2 regions of the Streptomyces sp. NPDC045022 genome follow, and region 2 is predicted to be linked to the other one. Evidence: riboswitches for the same ligand, from Rfam matches in the RefSeq annotation. Region 2 holds a riboswitch; the other holds the start of a gene.

Region 1 (14,020 bases), on a different contig from region 2:
CCATCCGCTCGCCACCGCCAGCGACTGGGTCATGGACAACCGGGACAGCCACCCCCTGTTCCTGTACTTCTTCGGCTATGTCAGCAACGCGGTCGTCCTCTGCGTCCGCGCCGTCTACCTCACCCTCCTCGCCGCGGGCTGGGCAGGCGTCACGGCGTTCGGCGCACTCGCGGCCTGGCGCCTCGGCGGCGCCCGCCTGGCCCTCGGCACCACGGTCGCCCTCCTCAGCTGCGGAGCCCTCGGCATGTGGGTCCCGACCATGCAGACCCTGGCGCTCATGGTCGTCGCGGTCCTCGCCTCCGTGGCCGTGGGCGCGCTCCTCGGTCTCGCCGCCGGCCTGTCCGACCGCCTCGACCGGGCCCTGCGCCCCGTCCTGGACACCATGCAGGTGCTCCCGGCCTTCGCCTACCTCCTCCCCGTCGTCCTGGTCTTCGGCATCGGTGTCCCCGCGGCCGCCCTCGCCACCGTCGTGTACGCGGCCCCGCCGATGGCCCGCCTCACCGCGCTCGGCCTGCGCGGCGCCGACCCCGAGGTCCTGGAGGCCGTGGAGTCACTCGGCGCCACCCGCCGCCAGCGGCTGCTGACCGCCCGTATACCGCTGGCCCGCAAGGAACTCCTCCTCGGCCTCAATCAGACGATCATGATGGCGCTGTCCATGGCCGTCATCGCCTCGGTCATCGGCGCCGGCGGCCTCGGTGACCGCGTCTACCAGGCCCTCGCCTCGGTCGACGTCGGCGCGGCCCTCGCGGCCGGCATCCCGATCGTGCTGCTCGCGGTGGTCCTGGACCGGCTGACCGGAGCCGCCGGGGACGGCAGCCCCCGCACCCGGACGATCGGCTGGCCGTACGCCCTCGCCGTCACCGTCACCGTCGCCCTGGCCACCCGCCTCATCGGCCACCTCGACTGGCCGGCCGGCTGGACCCTGAACATCGCCGAACCGGTCAACCGCGCCGTCGACTGGATGACCGGCCACCTCTACTCCGGCGTCCCGGTCGTCGGCGGCACCGCGGACTGGGCGGGCCACTTCACCACCTGGGTCCTGGACCCCGTCCGCGACGGCCTGCAGTGGCTGCCCTGGTGGTCGGTGCTGCTGATCGTCGCCGCCCTGGCGTGGCTGATCGGCACCTGGCGCACCGCGCTGACCGCCGTCCTCGCCATGGCCGCGATCGGTGTGCTCGGGGTGTGGGAGCCGTCCCTCGACACCCTCTCCCAGGTGCTGGCCGCCGTCGCCGTCACCCTCGTCCTGGGCTTCGCGACCGGCATCGCCGCGGCCCGCAGCGACCGCGTCGAGCGCGCCCTGCGCCCGGTCCTGGACGTCTGCCAGACCATGCCGCAGTTCGTGTACCTGATCCCGGTCGTCGCCCTGTTCGGCGTCGGCCGTGCCCCCGCCGTCGCCGCGGCCGTCGTCTACGCCCTCCCGGCCGTCGTCCGGATCACCGCGCAGGGCCTGCGCCAGGTCGACCAGGCCGCGCTGGAGTCCGCGCGCTCGCTGGGCGCGACCGGCCGCCAGCAGCTGTGGCAGGTCCAGCTCCCGCTCGCCCGGCGCTCGTTGCTGCTCGCCGTCAACCAGGGCGTGGTCCTGGTCCTGGCCGTCGTCATCATCGGCGGCCTGGTCGGCGGCGGGGCCCTCGGCTACAACGTCACCTTCGGCCTCGCCCAGGGCGACCTGGCGACGGGCCTGGTGGCCGGCGCCGCCATCGTCTGCCTGGGCCTGATGCTCGACCGGGTGACCCAGCCGACCGAACGCCGCGCGAAGAAGGGAGCCTGACATGCGCATCCGTACGACCATCCCGGTGGCCGTCGCGGTCCTGGGCCTGACCACCGGTTGCGGCGCCGCCGACATGACCAAGCAGGCCAGCCCGTTCGCGAACGCCCGGGGCGCGAAGACGGTCACCCTGTCCGTGCAGTCCTGGGTGGGCGCCCAGGCCAACGTGGCAGTCGCCCAGTACCTCCTCGAACACAAGCTGGGCTACCGCGTCGACACCGTCCAGGTGGACGAGGTGCCGGCCTGGGACGCGCTCAGCCAGGGCCGGGTCGACGCCCTTCTGGAGGACTGGGGCCACCCGGACCAGGAGAAGCGGTACGTCACCGACAAGAAGACGATCCGGTCCGCCGGCGACCTCGGGGTGACCGGCCACATCGGCTGGTACGTCCCCACCTATCTCGTCAAGCAGCACCCGGACATCACGGACTGGAAGAACCTGAACAAGTACGCCTCGCTGTTCCGCACCGCGGAGAGCGGCGGCAAGGGCCAGCTGATGGACGGCTCCCCGTCGTACGTCACCAACGACAAGGCGCTGGTGCAGAACCTGAAGCTCGACTACCAGGTCGTCTTCGCCGGTTCCGAGGCGGCGCAGATCACCCAGATCAAGCAGTTCGCCAAGGAGAAGAAGCCCTTCCTGACGTACTGGTACGCACCCCAGTGGCTGTTCAAGAAGGTTCCCATGACGGAGGTGAAGCTGCCGCCGTACAAGGAGGGCTGTGACGCCGACACCGCCAAGGTCACCTGCGCCTACCCGCACACCCCGCTGCAGAAGTACCTCAACGCCGGCTTCGCGAAGTCCGGCGGCGAGGCGGCGGCCTTCCTGAAGAAGTTCAGGTGGACGACGGAGGACCAGAACGAGGTCTCGCTGATGATCGCCGAGCAGAAGCTGAGCCCGCAGGAGGCGGCCCGGAAGTGGGTGGACAGCCACCCCGCCGTGTGGAAGAAGTGGCTGTCCTGACCTGCCCTACCCGATGAGGTCGCCGGCGATCTCCCGCAGCGCCCCGGCCGCTTTCCGCTGCAGTCCGGGCCCGAACGTGACCCGGGTGGCCCCGAGTTCGCCGAGCGCGGCGGGCGAGGGGCCGCCCCCGTCCAGCCGGGCCAGGGCGTTCAGCGGCCCCTGGATCCCGGCCCGCAGCAGGGGCAGCACCTCCGGCGGGGCGAGGATCGGATAGACGCAGTCCGCGCCCGCCGCCACGTACAACGCGGCCCGCTCGATGACCCGTTCGGGATCCCGGTCGCCATGGACGAAGGTGTCGACGCGGGCGTTGACGAAGAGCCCGTCGGCGGCGGCCGAGCGGACCTCGGCGAGGTACTCGGCGTGCGCGTGCGGATCCTTGAGGACACCCCCGGGTCCCGAGTCCTCGAGGTTGCAGCCGACGGCGCCCGCCTCCAGCAGCCGCTCGACCAGCTCCTTCGGGGCGAGCCCGTAGCCGTCCTCGACGTCCGCCGACACCGGCACGTCCACCGACCGGGTGATCCGGGCGACCGCCGCGAACATCTCGTCGGCCGGAGTGGCCCCGTCCTCGTACCCGAGCGAGGCGGCCACCCCGGCGCTCGGCGTGGCCAGCGCCGGGAATCCGGCGGCCACGAACACCCGGGCACTGGCCGCGTCCCAGGGGCCGGGCAGGATCAGCGGATCGCCCTGGGCGCGCTTGAGATGCAGTGCGCGGAACTCGTCCACCTTGCTCACGGCTGGTAACCCCCCGGTGGGATGCGACGGCTGACCATCAGGCGGTTCCAGCCGTTGACGGCGGTGATGAGGCCGATGAGGTGGGCGAGTTCGGCCTCCTTGAACTGCTCGGCGGCCCGCTCGTACACCGCGTCCGGCACGAAGCCGTCCGTGACGACCGTGATCGCCTCGGTCAGTGCCAGCGCGGCCCGCTCCCGCTCGCTGTAGAGGTCCTCGGCCTCCTCCCAGGCGTTCAGCAGCTGGACGCGGTCCTCCGACTCCCCGTTCTTCCGGGCCACTTCGAGGTGCATGTCGAGGCAGAAGGCGCAATGGTTGAGCTGCGAGGCGCGGATCATCACCAGCTCGGCGAGGACCGGATCGCCGAGCCCCCGCTTCGCCGCCGCGCTGAGCGCGGACATCGCCTGGCCGACCTCCCGGTCCAGCAACCGCGTACGGCTCACTTGTGCCGCCCCGGCTGGTAGTGGCCCGGGGTCATGCGGGTGGTCACACCGAACCGGTTCCAGGCGTTGATCACCGTGATCGCGGCGATCAGCTGGGCCAGCTCGGCCTCCTCGAAGTGCTCCGCGGCCCGGTCGTACACCGCGTCCGGCACGAAGCCGTCCGTCAGGACGGTGATCGCCTCGGTCAGCTCGATCGCGGCCAGTTCCTTCGCGGTGTAGAAGTGCCGCGACTCCTCCCACGCGCTGAGCTGCACGATCCGCTCGACGCTCTCACCGGCCGCGAGCGCGTCCTTGGTGTGCATGTCGAGGCAGAACGCACAGTGGTTGACCTGCGAGGCGCGGATCTTCACCAGCTCGTACAGCTTCGGGTCCAGTCCCTGTTTGGCGGCGGTGTCCAGGCGGATCATCGCCTTGTAGACCTCGGGTGCGAGCTGTGCCCAGCTCAGCCTCGGGGCCTGCTCGGGTGCGTACTCGACGGTTTCCTGTGCAGTGCTCATGCCCTCGACCCTAGGAGCGAGGCAGCCCAGGAGTATGGTCCATTTCCATGGCGAGATCCTGGGCCACTTTGGGCGTCGACCTGCACCTCGAACCGACCGGCTCGGGCGGGCTGCGCCGGGGGCTGACCGACGCCCTGCGGGACGCCGTCCGCACCGGGCGCCTGGCCCCCGGCACCCGGCTGCCCTCCTCCCGTTCCCTCGCCGCCGACCTCGGCATCGCCCGCAACACCGTCGCCGAGGCGTACGCCGACCTGGTCGCGGAGGGCTGGCTCACCGCCCGGCAGGGCTCGGGCACCCGGGTGGCGGCGGGGGCACCCTCCGTGTCTTCCGGGCAGCGCGGGCGGGCGGCGGTCCCGCCGTCCGCTCCGCGTCCGGCGGTACCCCGCCGCCGGGAACCCGGCCGTCCCGCCCACAGCCTCGTCCCCGGCATTCCCGACCTCGCCGCCTTCCCGCGCACCGAGTGGCTCAAGGCCGCCCGCCGCGCCCTGGCCACCGCGCCCTTCGACGCCCTCGGCTACGGCGACGCGCGCGGCTCCCTCGAACTGCGCACCGCCCTCGCCGGCTACCTCGCCCGCGCCCGGGGCGTCCGCGCCGACCCGGAGACCATGGTGATCACCGCGGGCTTCTCGCACGGCCTGGGCATCCTCGGCAGGGTGCTGCGGGCGCGCGGGGTGCGGACGGTGGCCGTCGAGTCGTACGGCCTCGACGTGTACTGGCGGCTGCTGCGGGACGCCGGCCTCACGACGCCCGCGCTCCCGTACGACGCACTCGGCACCGACACGGGCGAGTTGGGCGGCGCGGGGGCGGTGCTGCTGACCCCGGCCCACCAGTTCCCCATGGGCGTGCCCCTGCACCCGGACCGGCGGGCCGCCGTCGTGGACTGGGCCCGGCGCACCGGCGGGCTGGTCCTGGAGGACGACTACGACGGCGAGTTCCGCTACGACCGCCAGCCCGTCGGCGCGCTCCAGGGCCTCGACCCCGACCGTGTCGTCTACTTCGGCACCGCCAGCAAGTCCCTCGCACCGGGACTGCGGCTGGGCTGGATGGTGCTGCCGCCGTCCCTGGTGGAGGAGGCGGTCGCGGCGAAGGGCCGCATCGACACCGTGGGTGTGATGGAACAGCTCACCCTCGCCGAGTTCCTCACCTCCGGCGCGTACGACCGGCACGTCCGCTCGGCCCGGCTGCGCTACCGGCGCCGCCGCGACGCCCTCGCCGCGGCCGTGGCCGACCACGCCCCCGAGGTACAGGTGACGGGGATCGCGGCCGGCCTGCACGCGGTGCTGCGCCTGCCGCCGGGCACGGAACAGTCGGTGGTCCAGGCCGCCGTCTGGCAGGGCCTGGCGCTGCACGGCCTGTCCTTTCACCGACACCCACAGGCCGACACCGAGCCACTGGACGCGCTGGTCGTGGGTTACGGAACCCCACCGGACAGTGCCTGGACGGGGGCACTGGAAGCGTTGTGCCGGGTGCTGCCGTAGGGGGGCGCCGGGGCCGGCACACCGCCACACGGCACACCCGACTCGACACACCGCCCCCGGCGCACCCGCGCCCGGCCCGCGGCGCATCCATGTCGCCAGGGTGCCCGCGGCGTCGTCAGGGTGCTCGTGTCTCTGTCAGCGGGCGCGTTTCCTCCTGGTCCGCCGGTGCCTCGCCGAACCTCGCCAGCAGCAGCGCCCCGGCCACTGCCACCACGAAGCCCAGCACCGCCAGCCAGGCCAGGCCCCCCCGGGTGCGGTCGCCGAGCCAGACCACGCCGACCGTCGCCGGGCCGATCGTCTCGCCGATCACCATCCCGGCCGTCGCCGTCGTCACGGAGCCGCGCTGCAGGGCCGAGGTGAGCAGCAGGAACGCGGCACCGCCACCGATGAGCAGCGCGTACGTCGCCGGATTGGCCAGCAGGCCGGCCGGCCGCAGCGAGTCGATCAGCCGTACCGCCACCTCCACCACCCCGAACCCGAGCCCCGCGCCGAGCCCCAGGAGCAGGGCACGGGTGCGGCCGGACAGGCGCCCGCCCACCGCGCCGAGCAGCAGCACGCCCACCGCGACCACCACCATCGCGTACTTCAGCCAGTCCGGCCCGCCACGGTCGCCCTCGGCGCCCGAGGCCAGCCCGAGCATCGCCAGACCCGCGCACACCACGCCCACGGCGGCCCACTCCAGCCCGCTCAGCCGTACGCGTAGCAGTCGCGCCGCCAGCACGGCCGTCACCGCGAGGCTCGCCGCCAGCGCCGCGCCCACCGCGTAGATCGGCACCGATCGCAGCGCCGCGATCTGCAGCAGGAAACCCAGCCCGTCCAACGCCAGCCCGGCGATGTACCGCCACTGCCGCAACGCCCGCAGCAACAGCGCCGCGTCCCCGCCGCCACCCCCGTCTGTGCTGGCCGCTCGCGTGGCCACCGCCTGCAACACCGTCGCGGTACCGAAGCAGACCGCCGCGCCGAGGGCGCACACCATTCCGAACAACACACAGTGACTCTAGGCGAACGGGAAAGCGCAGGGCCCCTGTACGGCCGTTCGCACCGGTCTCTAGGCTGATCCAACAGTGAACAGAATCGGTCGGTCCATACCCGGGGGAGACACGAAGACATGACCAGCCCACAGCCACAGCCACAGACGCGCAAGCGGCTCCGCTCCGGCACGGTCGTCCTCGGCGGCATGGGCCTGCTGGCCGCAGCCCTGACCGCCTGCTCCTCCGACCCGGACAAGCGCTGCGTGGACCGCGACAGTTACACCTACGGCAAGGGCTACAAGGTCGTCTCCGACAAGAACTGCAAGTCCACCAAGACCTCGTCGCACGGCAGCTGGTACTACGGCGGCAAGAAGAAGGGCTCCTGGGTGGGCGGCGGTTCCCTCACCAAGCCCGGCAAGGGCTCCGGTGGCTCCTCGGGCGGCAGCGGCGTCCACCGCGGCGGCTTCGGCGGCGGAAAGGGCGGCTCCGGCGGCTGACCGGACACTCTCACATGGAACGCCGTACGATCACCCCCCGCCCCTACTGGCAGCAGACCGTCGAGGAGCAGGGACTCATCTACCCGCTCATCCGGCACCCCGACGGCTCCCTGCGCCCCTACTGGGACGAGAGCGCCTACTACGTCTTCACCCTCGACGAGGTCGAGGCGCTGGAGGAGACCGTCGAGGAACTGCACCGCATGTGCCTCGCCGCGGCCGAGCACATCGTGGCCGAGGACCGCCTCGCCGATCTCGGCATCATCGACCCGCGCCTGGCCGCCGCGGTCACCGAGGCCTGGCACCGCCGTGCCGAACTCCCCTCCGTCTACGGCCGTTTCGACCTCCGCTACGACGGCACCGGCCCCGCCAAGCTGCTGGAGTACAACGCCGACACCCCGACCTCCCTGGTCGAGGCCGCCTCGCCCCAGTGGTTCTGGATGGCGGACCGCTTCCCCGGCGCCGACCAGTGGAACTCGCTGCACGAACGCCTGGTCGACGCCTGGCGCGCGCAGGCCGCCCTGCTGCCTCCCGGCAGCCCGCTGCACTTCGCGCACTCCTCGGCCGACGAACTCGGCGAGGACCTGATGACGGTCGCCTACCTCAAGGAGACCGCCGAGCAGGCCGGCCTCGACACCGACTGGCTCTCCATGGAGGAGATCGGCTGGGACACCCTCTCCGGCCGCTTCGTCGACAACCGGCTCCGCTTCATCCGCGGCATCTTCAAGCTCTACCCCTGGGAGTGGCTCACCACCGACGCCTTCGCCGGCCACGTCCTGGACACCCTCGACAACGGCGGCGGCACCGGCAGCACCCTGTGGATCGAACCCGCCTGGAAGATGCTGCTCAGCAACAAGGCCCTGCTGGCGATCCTCTGGGAGCTGTACCCCGGCCACCCCAACCTCCTGCCCGCCTACCTCGACGGCCCCCGCGAGCTGGCGAAGTCACCCGGCTACGTGGCCAAGCCCCTGCTCGGCCGCGAGGGCGAGGGCGTCACCGTGCACCCCCCCGGCGAGCCCGCGGCGATCCGCGACGAGCCCTGCTGCTACCAGCAGCTCGCCCCGCTGCCCGCCTTCGACGGCAACCACGTCGTCCTCGGCGCCTGGGTCGTCCGTGAGGAGTCGGCCGGCCTCGGCATCCGCGAGTCCGCGGGGCTGATCACCGACGAGTACGCCCGCTTCCTGCCCCACGTGATCCTCTGAGCACCCTCACCCTCTTCAGGCGTTCAGCACCGCCCGCAGCTGCTCCAGCCCCCAGTCCAGGTCCTGCTCACCGATCGTCAGCGGCGGCGAGAGGCGGACGGTGGACCCATGGGTGTCCTTCACCAGCACCCCCCGGTCCATCAGCCGCTGCGACACCTGGCGCCCGGTACCGACCGCCGCGGCGACGTCCACCCCGGCCCACAGCCCGCGCCCCCGCACCGCCGTCACCGCGCCCGTGCCGAGCAGCGTCCCCAGCTGCCGGTGCATCCGATCGCCCAGCTCGGCCGCCCGCGCCTGGTACTCGCCCGTCCGCAGCATCGCGATCACCTCCAGCGCCACCGCGCAGGCCAGCGGGTTACCGCCGAACGTCGACCCGTGCTCACCCGGCCGGAACACCCCGAGCACCTCCGCGCTCGACACCACCGCCGACACGGGCACGATCCCGCCGCCCAGCGCCTTGCCCAGCACATACACGTCCGGCACCACCCCCTCGTGCTCGCACGCGAAGGTCCGCCCGGTCCGGCCGAGGCCCGACTGGATCTCGTCGGCGACGAACAGCACGTTCCGCTCGCGGGTCAGCTCCCGCACGCCCGCCAGATAACCGGCCGGCGGCACGATCACCCCGGACTCGCCCTGGACCGGCTCCAGCAGCACCGCCACGGTGTTCTCCGTCAGCGCCGACCGCATCGCCGTCAGGTCCCCGTACGGCACGATCTGGAACCCCGGCGTGTACGGCCCGAAGTCCGCACGGGCCTCCGCATCGGTCGAGAAGCTGATCACGGTCGTCGTACGCCCGTGGAAGTTGCCGCCCGCGACCACGATCTTCGCCATCTCCGCGGGCACCCCCTTCACCCGGTACCCCCACTTCCGGGCCGTCTTCACCGCGCTCTCCACCGCCTCCGCCCCGGTGTTCGCCGGCAGCACCATCTCCATCCCGCACAGCTCGGCCAGCTCCGTGCAGAACGCCGCGAACCGGTCGTGATGGACGGCCCGGGACGTCAGCGTCACCCGCTCCAGCTGCGCCTTCGCCGCCGCGACCAGCCGCCGGTTGCCGTGCCCGAAGTTCAGCGCCGAATACCCGGCCAGCAGATCCAGATACCGGCGCCCCTCCACATCCGTCATCCACGCCCCCTCGGCCGTGGCCACGACGACCGGCAGCGGATCGTAGGTGGGCGCACCGTGCGCGTCGGCGGCGGCGATCAGATCCTCAGCAGCGGTCACGGCCTCTCCCGGATACGAAGTCACCTCCTTCTTACTCGCGCTCGCATGGTGGACGCGGGACCTGCGCCGACCGGCGCGCCCGGTAGGCTGACGAGCGGGCCGTGACTGGCGCGCTGGGATGGGACGGACCATCGGGGAGCGGCCCGAGCGGGAAAACAGTGCCGTGCGCCTGGGCCGAACGTGAACGCTGCCCGTACACCGTCCGGAGGTCCCCATGCCAGAGCAGCAGCACCTCTCCACCGAGTCCACCGCCTTCCGCGCCGCACTCGACGTCATCCGCGCCGTCGAGCCGCGCGTCGCCGACGCGATCGGTCAGGAGGTCACCGACCAGCGCGAGATGCTCAAGCTGATCGCCTCCGAGAACTACGCCTCCCCGGCCACCCTGCTGGCGATGGGCAACTGGTTCAGCGACAAGTACGCCGAGGGCACCATCGGCCGCCGCTTCTACGCCGGCTGCCGCAACGTCGACACCGTGGAGTCCCTGGCCGCCGAACACGCCCGCGAACTCTTCGGCGCCCGGCACGCCTACGTCCAGCCGCACTCCGGCATCGACGCCAACCTCGTCGCCTTCTGGTCCGTCCTCGCCGCCCGGGTCGAGGCCCCCTTCCTGGAGAAGACCGGCGTCCGCCAGGTCAACGACCTGACCGAGGCCGACTGGTCCGAACTGCGCCAGGCCTTCGGCAACCAGCGCATGCTCGGCATGTCCCTGGACGCCGGTGGCCACCTCACCCACGGCTTCCGCCCGAACATCTCCGGCAAGATGTTCGACCAGCGCTCCTACGGCACCGACCCGGCCACCGGCCTCATCGACTACGAGGCCCTGCGCGCCCAGGCCCGCGAGTTCAAGCCGCTGATCATCGTCGCCGGCTACTCGGCCTACCCCCGTCTGGTGAACTTCCGGATCATGCGCGAGATCGCCGACGAGGTCGGGGCGACCCTCATGGTCGACATGGCCCACTTCGCCGGTCTCGTCGCCGGCAAGGTCCTCACCGGCGACTTCGACCCGGTCCCGCACGCCCAGATCGTCACCACCACCACCCACAAGTCGCTGCGCGGCCCGCGCGGCGGCATGGTCCTGTGCGACGACTCCCTCAAGGACCAGGTCGACCGCGGCTGCCCGATGGTCCTCGGCGGCCCGCTGCCGCACGTCATGGCCGCCAAGGCCGTCGCCCTCGCCGAGGCCCGCCGGCCCGACTTCCAGGACTACGCCCAGCGCATCGTCGACAACTCCCGTGCCCTCGCCGAGGGCCTGATGCGGCGCGGCGCCACCCTGGTGACCGGCGGCACGGACAATCACCTCAACCTGATCGATGTCGCCACCTCCTACGGCCTCACCGGCCGTCAGGCCGAAGCGGCTCTCCTCGAGTCCGGCATCGTCACCAACCGCAACGCCATCCCCGCCGACCCCAACGGCGCCTGGTACACCTCCGGCATCCGCGTCGGCACGCCCGCCCTGACCACCCGTGGCCTCGGCACCGCCGAGATGGACGAGGTCGCCGGTCTCATCGACCGCGTCCTCACCGCCACCGAGCCGGGTACCACCGGCAAGGGCGCCCCCTCCAAGGCCCAGCACATCCTCGACCCCAAGATCGCGGACGAGATCTCCCGCCGGGCCACCGACCTCGTGGCCGGCTTCCCGCTCTACCCGGAGATCGACCTCGGCTGACCCGCTCCGGGGCTCACCGGCCGCTCATCGGCCGAGCAGCTCCCCGCGAGGCTCCTCCCGCGGCGGCCCGGCACTGCGCCGAGCCGCCGCGTGGCGTATCAGCGGTTCCTGCCTCTTCCCGGCCAGTTCCGGATCGGCCCCCGGCACCTGAGAGAATGGTGAGCATGGCCACTGATCGACCCCGCGTGCTCTCCGGTATCCAGCCCACCGCCGGCTCGTTCCACCTCGGCAACTACCTCGGCGCCGTCCGCCAGTGGGTGGCCCTGCAGGAGTCCCACGACGCGTTCTACATGGTCGTCGACCTGCACGCGATCACGATGCCGCAGGACCCGGCCCAGCTGCGTGCCAACACCCGGCTCGCCGCCGCCCAGCTGCTGGCCGCCGGCCTCGACCCGGACCGCTGCACCCTCTTCGTGCAGAGCCACGTCCCCGAGCACGCCCAGCTCGCCTGGGTCATGAACTGCCTCACCGGCTTCGGCGAGGCTTCCCGCATGACCCAGTTCAAGGACAAGTCCGCCAAGCAGGGCGCCGACCGGGCCTCGGTGGGACTGTTCACGTACCCGATCCTGCAGGTCGCCGACATCCTGCTGTACCAGGCCAACGAGGTGCCGGTCGGTGAGGACCAGCGCCAGCACATCGAGCTGACCCGCGACCTCGCCGAGCGGTTCAACGGCCGGTTCGGCCAGACCTTCACCGTCCCGAAGCCGTACATCCTCAAGGAGACGGCGAAGATCTACGACCTGCAGGACCCGTCGATCAAGATGAGCAAGTCGGCGTCCACGCCGAAGGGCCTCATCAACCTCCTCGACGAGCCCAGGACGACGGCGAAGAAGGTCAAGAGCGCGGTCACGGACACCGACACCGTGATCCGCTTCGACGCCGAGAGCAAGCCGGGCGTGAGCAACCTGCTCACGATCTACTCGACGCTCACCGGGGAGGGCATCGCCGACCTGGAGACGAAGTACGAGGGCAAGGGCTACGGCGCGCTCAAGACGGACCTCGCCGAGGTCATGGTCGAGTTCGTGACACCGTTCCGCGAGCGCACCCAGCAGTACCTGGACGACTCCGAGACCCTCGACTCGATCCTGGCCAAGGGCGCGGAGAAGGCCCGTGCGGTCGCCGCGGAGACGCTCGCGCAGGCGTACGACCGGGTGGGCTTCCTGCCCGCGAAGCACTGAGGCGTACGACCGCACACACGTCCGTGGGCGGAGCGCTGCACATCACTTCCGCTGCGCCTGCCCACAGGACAGTCGTGGCCGTACAGTCGATAGCCGGACGAGTGAGAACATCACAGACGCGATGACAGGAGACGACGTGCGGACCGTAACGATCGGCGTGTCGATCGCGGTCCCGGAGCCTCACGGCAGCCTGCTCCAGGAGCGGCGCGCGGGCTTCGGCGACGCCGCGGCTCACGGCATCCCCACGCACGTCACCCTGCTCCCGCCGACCGAGGTGGCGGCGGCCGATCTGCCGGCCGTCGAGGCGCACCTCACCGAGGTCGCCGCCGCCGGCCGGCCGTTCCCGCTGCGGCTGTGCGGCACGGGCACCTTCCGGCCCCTGTCACCGGTGGTCTACGTCCGGGTCGTCCAGGGCGCCGAGGACTGCGCCCGGCTGCAGCAGCGGGTGCGCGACGCCTCCGGGCCGGTGGCGCGCGAGCTGCAGTTCCCGTACCACCCGCACGTCACCGTCGCGCACGGCATCGACGACGCGGCGATGGACCGTGCCTTCGAGGAGCTGGCGGGCTTCGACGCGGAGTGGCCGTGCACCGGGTTCGCGCTCTACGAGCAGGGCGCGGACGGGGTGTGGCGCAAGCTGCGGGAGTACACGTTCGGGGGATACGTGGTCCCGCCGCAGGCGGGCCACACCGATGCCAAGCGCGGGACGATCGCCAGCCGGTAGTCCGCCGGCCGGTCTCGCGGCCGGTCCCGGGTGGCCCTTCCGTGGGCTCCGTCCCGACGTCCCGTCGAACTCCGTCAGAGCGGCAGCCTGCGGAACACCGACCGTGGGGCGTGCCGCAGTGCCGCCATCACCAGGCGCAGGGCGCCCGGTACCCACACCGTCTCCGCGCGGCGGCGCAGGCCCAGTTCGATCGCGGCGGCGACCGCCTCCGGGGTGGTGGCGAGCGGGGGCCGCGGCCGGCCGGCCGTCGTCCTCGTACGGACGAAGCCGGGGCGGACGACCATGACGTGCGCGCCGGTGCCGTGCAGGGCGTCGCCGAGGCCCTGCGCGAAGGCGTCGAGGCCGGCCTTGCTGGAGCCGTAGATGAAGTCGGCGCGGCGGGCGCGTTCGCCGGCGACGGAGGACAGGACCACCAGGGAGCCGTGGCCCTGGGTCTGCAGGGCTCCGGCCGCCACGAGTCCCGCGGACACGGCTCCCGTGTAGTTGGTCTGGGCGACCCGCACGGCGCGCAGCGGGTCGCGTTCGTCGTGGGCCTGGTCGCCGGGGATGCCGAAGGCGAGCAGCACCAGGTCGATGTCGCCCTCGGCGAAGACCTTGCCGAGGACCGTCTCGTGGGACTCGGGGTCGAGGGCGTCGAAGGTGACGGTGCGGGCGTCCGCGCCGAGCGCGCGCAGGTTCTCGGCGGCCTGTTCCAGGG
Region 2 (14,020 bases):
CCTCTGGCATCCAGGAGCTGACCCTCGTGACCGACAACCCGGCAGCCGCCAACGACGTGGCCGTGTCGCTGCGCGCCCGCATCAACACCGGCCAGCCGCACACCGCCCGGATCTGGAACTACTGGCTCGGCGGCAAGGACAACTACGAGGTCGACCGCGCGGCCGGCGACCAGATACGCCAACTGCACCCGGGCATCGGGGAGTACGCGCGTGCCGACCGGCTGTTCCTCGGCCGTGCCGTGCGGCACCTGGTCGGTGAGGTGGGCATCCGGCAGTTCCTGGACATCGGCACCGGCCTGCCCACCGCCGACAACACGCACGAGGTCGCCCAGGGCATCGCCCCGGAGTCCCGGATCGTGTACGTCGACAACGACCCGCTGGTCCTGGCCCACGCGCGGGCCCTGCTGACCAGCACGCCCGAAGGCCGTACGGACTATCTGGACGAGGACCTGCGCAACGTCGACGCGATCCTGGAACACGCCGCACGGACACTGGACTTCACCGAGCCGGTGGCCCTGATGCTGCTCGGCGTCGTCATCTTCGTCGGTGACGAGGAGGACCCGTACGGTCTCGTACGGCAGTTGGTGGACCGGCTGCCGTCGGGCAGTCACCTGGTGCTGTCGCACACCGTCACCAGCCCGTCGATGCCGGACGTGGACGAGGCGGTGAAGTTCTGGAACGAGCACGGCACCCCGAGGCTGACCCAGCGCACCCCCGAGGACGTGGCCCGGTTCTTCGACGGTCTGGACCTGCTGGAGCCGGGCGTGGTGTCCTGCTCCCGCTGGCGTCCGGACCACGCCCACGGGGGCGAGCCGGAGGAGGTCGCCATGTTCGGCGGCGTGGCCCGCAAGAACTGAGCACCGCGATCGAGCACCGTGCGAACCGAGTCCGGCGGCGGGGAACGCCCGCCTCGGTGAAGGTCCGGGAGGATCACCGCCGTGGGTGAACGCCGCCGCCGCCGGCTCCGTATGGAGGAACGGGCCCTCGACGATCCGAGGGCTCCGCGATGCCGAGACGGGCATCGTGCCTCCGGGTTCGGCTTCGGGAGCCATGCATGCGGCACGCACGACGACGGGTCGTCCGGCGAGTGACACGGCTGGCGGCGGTCGGCGGACTCCTCCTGGGAGGCGCGATGGTCGCCCAGGCGGCCATGGCGAGCGAGACGCCTCCGGCCTCCGCCAGACCGCTCAGCTCCGGTGGCGCCGGGGACACCGGCGCCGCGCTGGTGGCGCGGCTCGGCACCGCGCGGACGGCGGGCAGCTGGATCGACGCGGCCGGGCGGCCGGTCGTGGCGGTGACCGACGACGCGGCGGCCCGGGCGGTACGGCGGGCGGGGGCCGAGGCGAAGGTCGTCTCCCACAGCATGAACGAACTCAAGTCGGCCACGGCCACGCTGCGTTCGGCGCCACGCGTGGCCGGCACGGCGTGGGCGGTGGACTACCGCACCAACCGGGTCATGGTGCGGGCGGACAGTACGGTCTCCGCCGACGACTGGTCCCGGATGACGCAGGTGGCCACGCGAATCGGTGGTTTCGTGCACATGGAACGCATGAAGGGCACCTTCACCACGCGGCTGAACGGTGCTCAGCCGATCCTGTCGACGGGCGGCCGCTGCTCGGCGGGCTTCAACGTCACCAACGGGCAGCGCGACTTCATCCTGACGGCCGGTCACTGCGGTCCCGCCGGATCCACCTGGTTCGCCGACAACCAGGGCGACCAGCAGCTCGGCACGACCGTCAACAGCGCCTTCCCCGGCAACGACTTCTCCCTCGTGCAGTACGCCTCCGGCAAGGCCGGTGCGGGCGCCGACGTCGTCGCGATCGGCGGTGGCAAGGGTGTGCGCATCACCGGGGCCGCGGATCCGGCGGTGGGGCAGCGGGTCTTCCGCAGCGGCAGCACCAGCGGACTGCACGACGGCCAGGTCACCGCGCTGAACGCCACCGTCAACTACCCGGAGGGGACGGTCACCGGGCTCATCGAGACCAATGTGTGCGCCGAACCGGGCGACAGCGGCGGCCCGCTGTTCTCCGAGGGCATCGCACTCGGTGTGACCTCGGGCGGCAACGGTGACTGCACGACCGGCGGGACGACGTTCTTCCAGCCGGTGAGCAAGGCGATGACGGCCCTCGGGGTCCGGCTGATCGCGTCGGCGCAGAACGCGGGCGGGGCCCAGAGCGCACCGCCCTCCCCCGCCCCGCCGGGATCCGCCTCGCAGGGGGCGATGGCTCCCAGCGCGGCCTCGCCCGGCTCCTCGGCGCCGGTCACGGGCACAGCGGAGGGCAGGACCCTGCTGGCTCGGCTGACCGACACCCGGAACATCGGGCCGGGCCTGCTGGTCATCGCGGGCAGTCTGATCGCGCTGGTCGCGACCCGGTTCATCCGGGCCGAGCAGGACCGCAAGGCGTATCAGCGGTACTACTCGGCGACGTGGGGCTGACGGGGGGCGGCCGGGTCGGGGCCCAGGGGGCTTCCACGGCCCGGTGCGGGCCCGGAGGTGTGACGAGAAGGGCACCCGTGCGCTGACGGGTGCCCGGGACGGAACGGCGCGGTGCGCGCCGGGTGGGTCAGGCCGCCCGGTGCGACTGCGACTGCGGGGCCGCGGCGGCCCACTCCAGAACGAGGCGCTGGTACTCCGCGCGCTGCTCGGTGGTCAGTGTCCCGCCCGACCGGAGCCACAGGGCCCGGATCTCCTCGTTGACCTCCGCGGCCGATCGCTCGGAGGCGGTTGCAACAGTGGTGGACATGCTGTGAAGCATATGCCGGTCGAGGTGAAGGCGCTGTGAGTAAGTACACCGGATGCGGACATTTCGGACCGTGTTGCTCATCACGTCAATCTGTCAAGCCACAGGGTGAGTTCACACCTCGATCGGGGCTCGGCGACGCCTCATCCGAAGGTGCCGATGGTGCCGGTGGTGACCAAGGACACAGCGCCGCCCCGCTCGCGGCCGGGGCCGAGGGGGCCGTGCGGGCCGGCGTTCCCGCGCCCGCCCGCACGGCTCTCCTGAAGCATCCGGGGCGTGAGGGCTCAGGTGCCCGGCTTGCGGCCGTAGACGAAGACGTCGTCGCCGTTCTTCAGCAGCGACCAGTACTTCTTGGCTTCCGTCGGGGTCATGTTGACGCAGCCGTGCGAGCCCGGCGGGTTCCACATGCTCAGGCCCACCGAGTGGAAGGCCTGGCCGCCGTCGAAGAACTGGCTGTAAGGCATCGGCACGTCGTAGATGTTCGAGACGTGGTCGATGTCACGCCAGTAGATCTTCTTCAGACCGGTGCGGGTCTCGTAGCCGTCGCGACCGGTGCGCACCGGCACGGGGCCGTGGACGAGCTTGTTGCCGTCCTGGATCCAGCTGAGCTGGAGCGTGAGGTTCACACAGGCGATCCGGCCCTTGTTCACCGGGCACTTGCCGTCCTTGTTCGGCTTGTTCCCGACGGCCTTCTGCTTGTTCATGAGGTCCATCACGCCCCAGGTGACGGGCCCCGCGTAGCCGATGTCGGGCGTGATGCCGTGCTTGTCCTGGAAGGCCTGGACGGCCTTGCAGTCGGCGGCGGACTGCTTGCCGTCGACCGGGCGGCCCAGGAACTTCTCCACCTGCTTCTGGTACGGCCCCGCCTGCGTGGTGCAGCTCGCGGCCTGGGCCGGTGCCGCGGTGAAGGCGAGCGCGAGCGGCGCCACCAGCCCGGTGACGCCGAGCGCCACCACACCTCGACTACGTATATCCCCCATAACGGACACTTCCCTTTCTCCCCTTTTCCCCAGGGCCTCCCCGGGGTTCCCCCTGCGCGATTCCCGCGACATCCGACTACTAGACCTGCCCGGGAAGGCCATGGTTGTGGTTCCGGTCAGGCTGTGACGAAACGGTGAACTTCGTCACGGGCCTCCCCACTGCCCCCGGTCCAGTCATCCCAGATTGGACCGGGTGGGCGGTTCATCCCCCGGTCTACGCTGCGGCGCATGCACCCCGCACTCGCCGATGACCTCTCCCGGCTCCCCGAACTCCTGCAGTCCGTGCGCGACTTCGCCGCCCGTGAGGTGGCGGGGCTGGCCGAGCGGCCGGTCGCCGCGTCCGGCCGGGCGCCCGAGCCCGCTCCCCTGCCGGCCGAGGGCGCGGGTGGGGACGCCGCCCTGGCGCGGTTCGCCGAGCGGTGGGCGGCCGGCTTCTCCGGCTCGGCCGGGCCCCGTTACCTGGGCTTCGTCACCGGCGGCGCGACGCCCGCCTCGGCCGCCGGGGACTGGCTGACGTCCGCGTACGACCAGAACCTGTCCGGGGCCGGCGGTTCGTGGGCGCGGGAACTGGAGCGGGAGACGGTGTCCTGGCTGCGCGAGCTGTTCGGGCTGAGCGAAGCGCACAGCGGGGCGTTCGTGACCGGCGCGACCGTGTCGAACACGGTCGGGCTGGCGATCGGCCGGGAGTGGCTCGGTGAGCGGCTGCACGTGGACGTCTCCCGGGAGGGTACGGCCGCGCTGGGCCCGGTCGACGTGCTCTCCGGCAGCCCGCACTCCAGCATCACCAAGGCGATGTCGGTGCTGGGCATCGGCCGGGACCGGCTGCGGCGGGTGCCGTTGCTGCCCGGCGACCGGGAGGCCGTCGACGTGGCCGCGCTGGAGGCGGCGCTGACCGAGCGGGACGGCCGGCCGGCGATCGTCGTCGCGAACGCGGGCACCGTGGACACCGTCGACTTCGACGATCTGCGGTCGATCGCCGCGCTGAAGGAACACTACGACTTCTGGCTGCACGTGGACGCGGCGTTCGGCGGCTTCGCCGCGCTCTCCCCCGCGTACGCGTCCCTGGTCGACGGTCTCGACGCGGCCGACTCGGTCTGCGTGGACCTGCACAAGTGGCTCAACGTCCCCTACGACGCGGCCGTGCAGTTCACCCGGCGCCGTGATCTGCAGGTGGCGGTGTTCCACAACGCGTCGCCCTACCTGGGCCTGCCGGGCGGCGACCCGGACTTCCTGCACCTGACTCCCGAGAACTCCAGGCGGCTGCGCGCCCTGCCCACGTGGTTCTCGCTGGTGGCCTACGGGCGGGCCGGGCACCGGGAGATCGTCGAGCGGAACGTGACGCTGGCCCGGCGGCTCGGCGAGGGAATCGACGCCCTGCCCGGTCTGCGCCTGCTCGCGCCGGTCCGGCTCAACGTCGTCTGCTTCACCCTCGCCGAGGACCCCACACCGGAACGGGTGGACGCGCTGTCGCGGGCGGTCGCCGAGTCCGGGCAGGCGTATGTGACGACGACGGTGTACGACGGGGTACCCGGGCTGCGGGCCGCGTTCAGCAACTGGCGCACCACCGAGGCCGATACCGGGCGCGTGCTGGACGCGCTGGCGGCGGCCTCGGGGTGACGCCAGGGCGCCGGGCGTGCTGCCCGGGGCGCGGCCGGCCCTCAGGACGAGTGCCCCACGGCCGCGTGGAAGCCGGTGTTCACCGCGGTCAGGCCGCCGTCGACCACAAGGGAGGTGCCGGTGATCCAGGCGGCGTCGCGGGAGGCGAGGAAGGCGACCGCGGCGGCGATGTCCTCGGGCTCCCCGACCCGGCCGAGCGGGTACAGGGCCCGCACGGCGCCGAGGTCGTCGTCGCGCCCTTCCCACGCCGAGGTCCGGACCGTGCCCGGCACCACGAGGTTCACCCGGACACCCCGGGCCGCCGCGTGTCCGGCGAGGGTCCGGGTGAGGGAGCCGAGGCCGGCCTTGGCGGCGCTGTAGGCGTGGTTGCCGAAGTCCTGCATGCCGTTGACGGACCCGATGCTCACGATCGCCCCGCGTCCGGAGGCGGCGAGGTGCGGCAACGCGGCGCGGCAGCAGCGGTGGGCGCCGGTGAGGGTGATGTCGAGATCGAGCGCCCACGCCTCGTCGGGGTCGTCCTCGAACAGCGGGGTGTCCGGCGTGCAGTGGGCGGCACAGTTGACCAGCACGTCGAGCGAACCGCAGGCCGCCACGGTACGGGCGACGGCCGCGTCGACGGAGGCGCGGTGGGCCACGTCACAGGCGAACGCCTCGACGGCGAGGCCCCGTTGGCGCAGCGCGGCCGCGGTCCGTTCGGCCTCGGGCAGATCCCGGTCGGTGACCAGGACCCGGCCCCCCTCCTCGGCGAGCCGGCGGGCGACGGCGGCACCGATACCGCGGGCCGCGCCCGTGACGAGAACTCCGTGTCCTGCGAAGCGGGTGTGATCGGTCATGGGCCGACCGTACGGCTCCGGGTTCGCCCTTTCACCGGAACCGGGGGAACCCCGCGGCTCAGCGATACCCGGTGACGTCCGCCGGCTTGCCCGCGTCCTGCACCTCGACCAGGTACCGCCAGGCGTCGGGGCGGCTGCCGTCGAGGTCGGTGAAGCCGTACACCCGGGCCAGTCCGCCGCTGGAGAGGGACTGCCCGTTGAAACGGTCCACCTCGGGGTCGGCGGCCAGGGCGGCGACGGCACGGCCGGCGAAACGGGGGGTCTCGGAGATGGCGAAGTGCGGGACGGAGTCGAGAGCGTCGCGCCAGTTGTCCTCGCGGACGCCGAACTCGTCGAGCATGATCTCCGAGCGCAGCCAGCCCGGGGTCAGCGCCACCGCCGTGGCACCCCGTGAGCCCAGTTCGTGACCGAGGGCGAAGGCCATGCGCAGGACGGAGGCCTTGGCGAGGTCGTAGAAGAAGTTCACCCGGTAGGTGTCGCGGTTGTAGTCGGCGGTGCCGTCGGTGACCTCCACGACCAGGCCGCCGGGGTGCCGGAGCAGGAGCGGCAGCGCGTAGTGGCTGGTGACGGCGTGCGTCTCGACGGCGAGCAGGAGCAGTCTGAGCCCGTTGTCGAGGTCGTGCTCCCACACCGGGGTGTCCCACGCGAAGAGCTTCTCGCCGCCCCAGATGTCGTTGACGAGGAGGTCGAGGCGGCCCTGCTCGTCCGCGATGCGGTCCACCAGGGCCCGTACGGCGGTCTTGTCCAGGTGGTCGGCCACTACGGCGATGCCGTGACCGCCGGCCGCCGTGACGAGGTCGGCGGTGTCCTCGATCGTCTCGGGGCGGTCGTACTCCGAGCGGTGGGCACGGGTGCTGCGGCCGGTGACGTAGACGGTGGCGCCGGCCGCGCCGAGTTCAACGGCGATCCCGCGTCCGGCGCCCCGGGTCGCCCCGGCCACCAGTGCGACCTTGCCCTCCAGCGGTCCTGACATGTCCGGCCTCCTGTGCGGTACGACTGCTGTCGTCCTCCACTGTCCCGGGAAAGCCGGACATCTCTTGTCGCCTTTGGGTCGTCAGTGCCCCCGCTCGATCCACTCCTCCAGGTGGGGTGCCTCGGCGCCGATGGTGGTGGGGTCGCCATGGCCGGTGAGGACCTTGGTCTCCGGCGGCAGGGTGAGGAGGCGGTCGCGGACGGAGTCGATGATCGTCGGGAAGTTGGAGTAGGAGCGTCCGGTCGCTCCCGGGCCGCCCCGGAAGAGGGTGTCGCCGGTGAAGACGGTGCCGAGGCCGGGGTCGTACAGGCAGACGGCGCCGGGGGCGTGTCCGGGGGTGTGCAGGACGGTCAGGTCGGCGCCGGCGGTCTCGATGACCTGGCCGTCGACGAGGTGCCGGTCGGGGTCGCGGTCCGGGTGGGTCAGCTTCCACAGCGGCAGGTCGTCGGGGTGCAGCCAGATGACGGCGCCGGTGAGGTCGGCGAGGGCGGGGGCGGCGTCGATGTGGTCGTTGTGGGCGTGGGTGCACACGATGGCGCTCAGCCGGCGGCCGGCCACGGCCTCGGCGATGGCCTCGGCGTCGTGGGCGGCGTCGATGACGATCACTTCGCGTTCGTCACCGACGATCCACACGTTGTTCTCGACGTCCCAGGTGCCGCCGTCGAGGGTGAACTGTCCCGAGGTGACCAGTCGTTCGATGCGCGTGGTCATCACAGCACCACCACCGAGCGCAGCACGTCGCCGTGGTGCATCCGCTCGAAGGCCTTCTCCACCTCGTCCAGTTGGATGGTCTCGGTGACGAACGCGTCGAGCGGCAGCCGGCCTTGCAGATGCAGGTCGATGAGCATGGGGAAGTCACGGGAGGGCAGGCAGTCGCCGTACCAGGACGACTTCAGCGCGCCGCCGCGGCCGAAGACGTCCAGCAGCGGCAGTTCGAGCTTCATCTCGGGAGTGGGGACGCCGACGAGGACGACGGTGCCGGCGAGGTCGCGGGCGTAGAAGGCCTGTTTGTAGGTCTCGGGGCGGCCGACGGCCTCGATGACCACGTCGGCGCCGAAGCCGCCGGTCAGCTCGCGGATCGCCTCGACCGGGTCGTTCTTCCGGGAGTTGACGGTGTGGGTGGCGCCCAGGGTCCGGGCCTTGTCCAGCTTGCGGTCGTCGATGTCCACGGCGATGATCTTCGCCGCGCCGGCCAGGTTCGACCCGGCGATGGCCGCGCCGCCCACGCCGCCGCAGCCGATGACGGCGACCGAGTCGCCCCGGCCGACGCCTCCGGTGTTGATCGCGGCCCCGATGCCGGCCATCACCCCACAGCCCAGCAGCCCGGCGACCGCCGGGGAGACCGCCGGGTCGACCTTGGTGCACTGCCCCGCGGCGACCAGCGTCTTCTCGGCGAACGCGCCGATACCGAGCGCCGGGGAGAGTTCCTGCCCGGTGGCGGCGAGGGTCATCTTCTGCTCGGCGTTGTGCGTGTCGAAGCAGTACCAGGGCCGGCCACGCAGACAGGCCCGGCAGTTGCCGCACACGGCACGCCAGTTCAGGACGACGAAGTCACCGGGTGCCACGTCGGTGACGCCCTCGCCTACCGACTCCACGACACCGGCGGCCTCGTGGCCGAGGAGGAAGGGGAAGTCGTCGGAGATGCCGCCCTGCTTGTAGTGCAGGTCGGTATGGCAGACACCGCAGGCCTGGACCCGTACGACGGCTTCACCGGGACCGGGGTCCGGCACCACGATCGTCTCGATCCGTACCGGCTCGTCCTTGCCCGGTGCGATCACGCCGCGTACTTCCTGCGCCATGGCCTGGCCCCTTCCTACGATTGCCTTCCCTGCCGACCCTACGCGCGACCGATCGGTAGCGGGGCGGACCACGAGGGTGATCGTGGATCTTTCCGGCCACCGGCGGCGGCGGGCGGTCCACCGCCGGTCACCCGGGGTTCTCGGAGACGACGTCGGGTTCGGTGCCGGCGGGCCCGAAGACCGCGCTGACCGCGCCCTTGTGCCTGGTCTGTCCGCACCCGCCCGGGCATGTCTGCCTGGAAGGCCCGGATCGGCAGGTGAACTCCGGGCGCTTCTCGCGGTGTTCACCGGTTTCCTGGACGAGGTCCGCGCGTGCCTCGATCCGTATCCGCAACTGCCGTGGACAGGGGTGCTGTTCGCGGCGGACGGCACAGCCACCACGGCGCTGCCGGACCGGGTGTCGTGGTGCCGGTCCGGCGCTCTTCACGCTCCAGGTGGCGCGGTACCTGCTGCCGCGCGGCCGGGGCGTCCGGCCGGACATGGTGTTCGGCCAGGCGGCCGGGCCGATGGCGGTCGATCACGCCACGGGCGTCTTCTCCATGGCGGGCGCCGGCCACGCGGTCGGCATCCCGGCGCGGCTGCTGGGGCGGCCTCCCCCGGCCCGGCAGCGGACCCCCGCGACCCGGCCCGGCCCTCCACGCCTACGGCTGTACGCCGACCACCCTCCACCCGCGGGCGCCGCGTCTCCCCCTCTCTCCGGCCTCACCGGCCGCCCGGTGGGCTCCGAGACGGCCGAGCCGGCGTTCTGGGTGTCACCGGGCGCCTGTCCGGTTCGCGGAAGGCGGCCGGCCGGCTGCACGGGGACGGCGCCCGCGCCTGGCTGGAGCCGGGCCCTGGCGACCCGCTCACCCGGATGCTGCCCGACTGCCTGCCAGGCGCCCAGGCGTCGGCCTTCGCCCTGGTCCGGAACGGGCAGGCGCCGCGGGAGCGGACCGGCGTGACGTGACGGCGGACGGGACGCCACGGCCGCGGGGCCGCGGGGCCGCGACAACGGTGAGGGCCGTCCCGGCCGGGACGGCCCTCGTGCCCAGGTGCGGACGCCAGTGGACGGCGGGCAGCAGACCGAGCACGGGCGCGGCGGGGGCGATGAGCTGCTCCAGCTGGTTCAGCTGGTTCAGCTGGTTCAGCTGGTTCAGCTCGTTGAGGTGTTTCGCCGCCTGCAACTGCTCGGAGACCCGCGGGAGCCGGTCCTTCTCCGGTGCCGGGATGCCACTGGTGGCGAGCGAGTCCAGCGTGGTCATCGCGCCGAGCTTCCCGACGAGCGGTGCGCCGGCGTCGGCCGCGTTCGCCGACGGTGCGGCGAGGCCCGCGACCCCGACGGCCAGACCGACGGTGCGGCGATGCGTCGTGTTGAGATCATGCCCTCAGCAAACGGCGGCGGGCCCCGGCCGGACACGGGGGACGGGCCGCGCTCACCCGTGAGGCGGAGCGCGCCGCCCGCGCTTGCCGCGGCCGCCGGGCCGGAGGAGTCTCGAAGGTGGGGCCCGAGCGGTCCGTTCCACGTCGGGCCGCGGGCGCCCGAAGGAGGTCACCATGGGCACCACGACAGGCTCCGCCTTCGACGCCGAGACACTGCGCCGGGGCATAGAAGGGAACACCGGAAACACCCTTCTGTCGCTCTACGCCGACGACGCGAAGATCCGCATCGTCGACCACAACAACCAGCCCAGCCACCCCACCGTGCTGAACGGCCGGGGCCAGATAGCCGAGTTGCTGGACGACATCTACAGCCGCGACATGACACACAAACTGGAGCAGTGTGTCGTACAGGGCGACCGCGCCGCCTTCAGCGAGTCCTGCGAGTACGGGGACGGCACCCGGGTTCTCGCCGAGTCGATGGTCACCTTGCGTGACGGGAAGATCGCCGATCAGCTGATCATCCAGGCTTGGGACGAGTAGGCACTTCCGGGCATGGCCGGCGGCCGGGGAAGGTCGCGAGGGTCCAGGTCAGCGCCACGGCTGACCTGGACCTTCTCGGCCCGGGCGGACCTGGTCCTGGCCCGCTGGGGCGCCTTCGGCGGGGAGCGCCGCCCGCGCCGGACGGGACGGACCCCTCGTACGCACACTCGGTTACCCTGTACCCGGGCCGTGACTGGCGCTGAGGTGGAGAACCACCGGGGAGCGGCCCGTGGTGGATGCCGCGCGCCTGGGCGAGGAGAAGTCGAGCCAGCTCAGGAGTGTGCAGCATGACCCAGGCCCGTCTCATGGACGGCACCGCCCTCGCCCGCCGTATCGTCGAGGACACCGCGAAGAAGGCCGCCGACCTCACCGGCCGGACGGGCAGCGCGCCCTGTCTCGCGACCGTGCTGGTCGGCGAGGACCCGGCGTCCGTGACGTACGTCCGCATGAAGCAGAACCGTTGCCGCAAGGCCGGCATCGAGTCGCGCCATGTGGCGCTGCCCGCGGCCACGACGACCGCCGAACTCGTCGGCACCCTGCGCCGGTTGTCGGCCGATCCCCGGGTGCACGGAATTCTGCTCCAGCACCCGGTCGGCGACCACATCGACGAGCGGGCCGCGTTCGAGGCCATCGCGCCGGAGAAGGACGTCGACGGCGTCACCTTCGCCTCGTTCGCCACGATGAGCTTCGGCCTGCCGGGGTTCGTCTCGTGCACGCCCGGCGGCATCCTGCGGCTGCTCGACGAGTACGGCGTCGACCCGGCCGGGAAGCGGGCGGTGGTGGTGGGCCGCAGTGCGATCCTCGGGAAGCCGGTGGGCATGCTGCTGCTGGCCCGGGACGCGACCGTGACGTACTGTCACTCGCGCACCCGGGACCTGTCGGCGGCGGTCCGCGAGGCCGACATCGTCGTCGCCGCCGTCGGCCGGCCGCGGCTGATCCGCGGGCAGGACATCAAACCCGGCGCGGTCGTGATCGACGCCGGCTACAACGCGGGGAACGTCGGCGACATCGACTTCGACTCGGCCGTGGAGCGGGCCTCGCTGATCACGCCGGTGCCGGGCGGCGTCGGTCCGATGACCATCGCCACGCTGCTGGAGCAGACCGTCGAGGCCGCCGCCCGGCAGCTCGGGGCGTAGGGGTCAGCGCATCCAGGCGCTGTAGTCCATCACGTCACCGGCCTTCACCCCGTACTCGGGGTCGTCCCGGGTGAAGGTGGTCTCCAGGCCGAGGACGGCGCCGGTGCGCGGGTCGAGGATCAGCATCCGCCGGCCGCCCCCGCCGTCGCCCTCGTACGCGTATGCCTGTCCCGGGCGGCCCAGCCGGTCCGTCACCTGTCCCACGGGCCGCAGGCCGTCGGCTTCCGCGAGGACCCGCACCAGAGCCGCGGACTCCCGGGCACCGAGCGTCCAGTGGCCCAGCAACTCCGCGATGCCGTCGAGGAGTTCGAGGGTGTTCGGCGAGTCGGCGCGGACGGTTTCGGCGAGGTAGGCGCGCAGGGCGGCCGGGGTGTGCGGCGGGGGCGCCTCGGGCGGGGCATCACTCCAGCTCGGCGGGTACGTGGTCCGGCTGAGGACATGGCCGTCCGCGACCACACGCGGGTCGCCGCCCTCGTCGGTGACGACCGGGCGGCCGGGACGGCGCGGGTCGGTCGCCACGACCAGTTCGGTGTGGCTGTCGTCCGCCCGCCAGCGCACGACACGCTCCTCGGGGAGGGTGACGGGCGGTTCGCCGTCGCTCATGCTGAGGCTCCACGACTGCACGTGCGTGCCTTTTCGCAGTCCCGGCGAGCCGCCCGCAGCGGCAGCGTCCGCCAGTTCGGCGAGCTGCGCCAGCGGCACGGGCGCGGAGTGGGCGCGGACGGTCAGCGGCCGGGGCGCGGCGAGGGCGGGCTGGGTGTTCGGTCCGCCGAGCAGCGCGGCCAGGGCGGTCGCGAGGACGACCCCCGTGCCGGCGAGGCCCCACAGCAGCCGGGCGCGCGGCGTACGGCGCGTCGGGCGGGGCTGGTGCAGCGGGCGGGCGCGCGGCGTACGGCGCGTCGGGCGGGGCTGGTGCAGCAGGCGGGCGCGCGGCGTACGGCGCGTCGGGCGGGGCTGGTGCAGCAGGCGGTGCAGTTGCCGCTCGGCGCGGTGGTCCAGCGGGCCGTCGCCCAGGTGCGGGCCGTCCGTGGGGACCGGGTTGGCGTGGCGGAGGAGGTCGAGTTCGTCAGGCATGTCGGGGGTCCTTGCGCAGGCATGCGTCGGCAGTGGGCGCGGGGTACGGCGATCGCCGGCCGGAACCGTCCTCCCCGGCGGCCGCCGGGGCGTCGGAGCGGGCGCGATCCGTCGCCCGCCGACCGTCAGCGGGCAACTGCTCGGGCAGCGAGTCGACAGCCTGCACCGCGGGCACAGTACGGTGCTCGGGCGGGGAGCCGGTCGACGCCACCGCGGGCCGCGTGTGTTCGGGCAGCGAGTCGGCCCACGGCGCCGCAGGCCGCGTGCGGTGCCCGGGCGGCGAGTCGACCGACGTCACCCCAGGCCGAACGCGGTGCTCGGGAAACGAATCGCCAGCCGACACCGCAGGCCACGTGCGGTGCTCGGGCGGCGAGTCGACCGACGTCGCCCCAGGCCGAACGCGATGCTCGGGAAACGAATCGCCAGCCGACACCGCAGGCCACGTGCGGTGCTCGGGCGGCGAGTCGGCCCACGTCGCCCCAGGCCGAACGCGATGCTCGGGCGGCGAGTCGACCGACGTCGCCCCAGGCCGAACGCGATGCTCGGGCGGCGAGTCGACCGACGTCGCCCCAGGCCGAACGCGATGCTCGGGCGGCGAGTCGGTCGATGGTGCCGCAGGTCGTTCGCGGTCGATCTCGGCCCGCAGGCGGCGGCGCGCGCGGTGCAGGCGCATGGCCGCCGCGCGTCTGCCGCAGCCCAGGGCGACCGCTATCCCCTCGGTGTCGAGTTCCTCCCACGCGGCCAGGCGCAGCACCTCCTGGTCCGCCGGGGACAGCCGGTCCAGCGCCTCGTGCACCCAGGCGCCCGGAGCGTCGGCGTCGGGACTGTCCACGATGTGCCGGCCGTGCGCGGCCTCGTCGTTGCCGAGCCGGTCCACCAGCCGGCGCCGCCGCCCGTAGCCGCGTACCGCGTTCGCCAGGCAGTTCCGGGCCACCCCGTACAGCCAGGGCAGCGGCGCGTCCGGCAGG

The links. Region 2 has a riboswitch for ZMP and ZTP ahead of AC07C1_RS12990 (bifunctional 5,10-methylenetetrahydrofolate dehydrogenase/5,10-methenyltetrahydrofolate cyclohydrolase). Riboswitches for the same ligand answer to the same signal wherever they lie in the genome.
Region 1: another riboswitch for ZMP and ZTP. It lies ahead of AC07C1_RS29310 (glycine hydroxymethyltransferase); the one in region 2 lies ahead of AC07C1_RS12990 (bifunctional 5,10-methylenetetrahydrofolate dehydrogenase/5,10-methenyltetrahydrofolate cyclohydrolase).

Annotation. Positions count from the first base shown of each region.
Region 1 covers NZ_JBWKIR010000020.1:53,345-67,364, forward strand. Annotated here, with positions in the region: gene AC07C1_RS29260 (ABC transporter permease) at 1-1,768, shown strand, start outside; gene AC07C1_RS29265 (ABC transporter substrate-binding protein) at 1,770-2,723, shown strand; gene AC07C1_RS29270 (isocitrate lyase/PEP mutase family protein) at 2,730-3,455, opposite strand; gene AC07C1_RS29275 (carboxymuconolactone decarboxylase family protein) at 3,452-3,895, opposite strand; gene AC07C1_RS29280 (carboxymuconolactone decarboxylase family protein) at 3,892-4,392, opposite strand; gene pdxR (MocR-like pyridoxine biosynthesis transcription factor PdxR) at 4,440-5,870, shown strand; gene AC07C1_RS29290 (hypothetical protein) at 5,986-6,846, opposite strand; gene AC07C1_RS29295 (hypothetical protein) at 6,979-7,338, shown strand; gene AC07C1_RS29300 (glutathionylspermidine synthase family protein) at 7,353-8,537, shown strand; gene rocD (ornithine--oxo-acid transaminase) at 8,553-9,758, opposite strand; ZMP/ZTP riboswitch at 9,850-9,940, shown strand; gene AC07C1_RS29310 (glycine hydroxymethyltransferase) at 9,973-11,424, shown strand; gene trpS (tryptophan--tRNA ligase) at 11,589-12,602, shown strand; gene AC07C1_RS29320 (2'-5' RNA ligase family protein) at 12,739-13,323, shown strand; gene AC07C1_RS29325 (decaprenylphospho-beta-D-erythro-pentofuranosid-2-ulose 2-reductase) at 13,398-14,020, opposite strand, start outside.
Region 2 covers NZ_JBWKIR010000006.1:603-14,622, reverse strand. Annotated here, with positions in the region: gene AC07C1_RS13045 (SAM-dependent methyltransferase) at 27-857, shown strand; gene AC07C1_RS13040 (S1 family peptidase) at 1,055-2,437, shown strand; gene AC07C1_RS13035 (hypothetical protein) at 2,565-2,756, opposite strand; gene AC07C1_RS13030 (L,D-transpeptidase family protein) at 3,026-3,721, opposite strand; gene AC07C1_RS13025 (pyridoxal phosphate-dependent decarboxylase family protein) at 3,950-5,338, shown strand; gene AC07C1_RS13020 (SDR family NAD(P)-dependent oxidoreductase) at 5,380-6,171, opposite strand; gene AC07C1_RS13015 (SDR family oxidoreductase) at 6,230-7,144, opposite strand; gene AC07C1_RS13010 (MBL fold metallo-hydrolase) at 7,226-7,855, opposite strand; gene AC07C1_RS13005 (S-(hydroxymethyl)mycothiol dehydrogenase) at 7,855-8,943, opposite strand; gene AC07C1_RS13000 (hypothetical protein) at 9,789-10,184, opposite strand; gene AC07C1_RS12995 (nuclear transport factor 2 family protein) at 10,477-10,842, shown strand; ZMP/ZTP riboswitch at 11,022-11,102, shown strand; gene AC07C1_RS12990 (bifunctional 5,10-methylenetetrahydrofolate dehydrogenase/5,10-methenyltetrahydrofolate cyclohydrolase) at 11,130-11,978, shown strand; gene AC07C1_RS12985 (CU044_5270 family protein) at 11,982-13,052, opposite strand; partial or broken gene AC07C1_RS12980 (RNA polymerase sigma factor) at 13,669-14,020, opposite strand, start outside.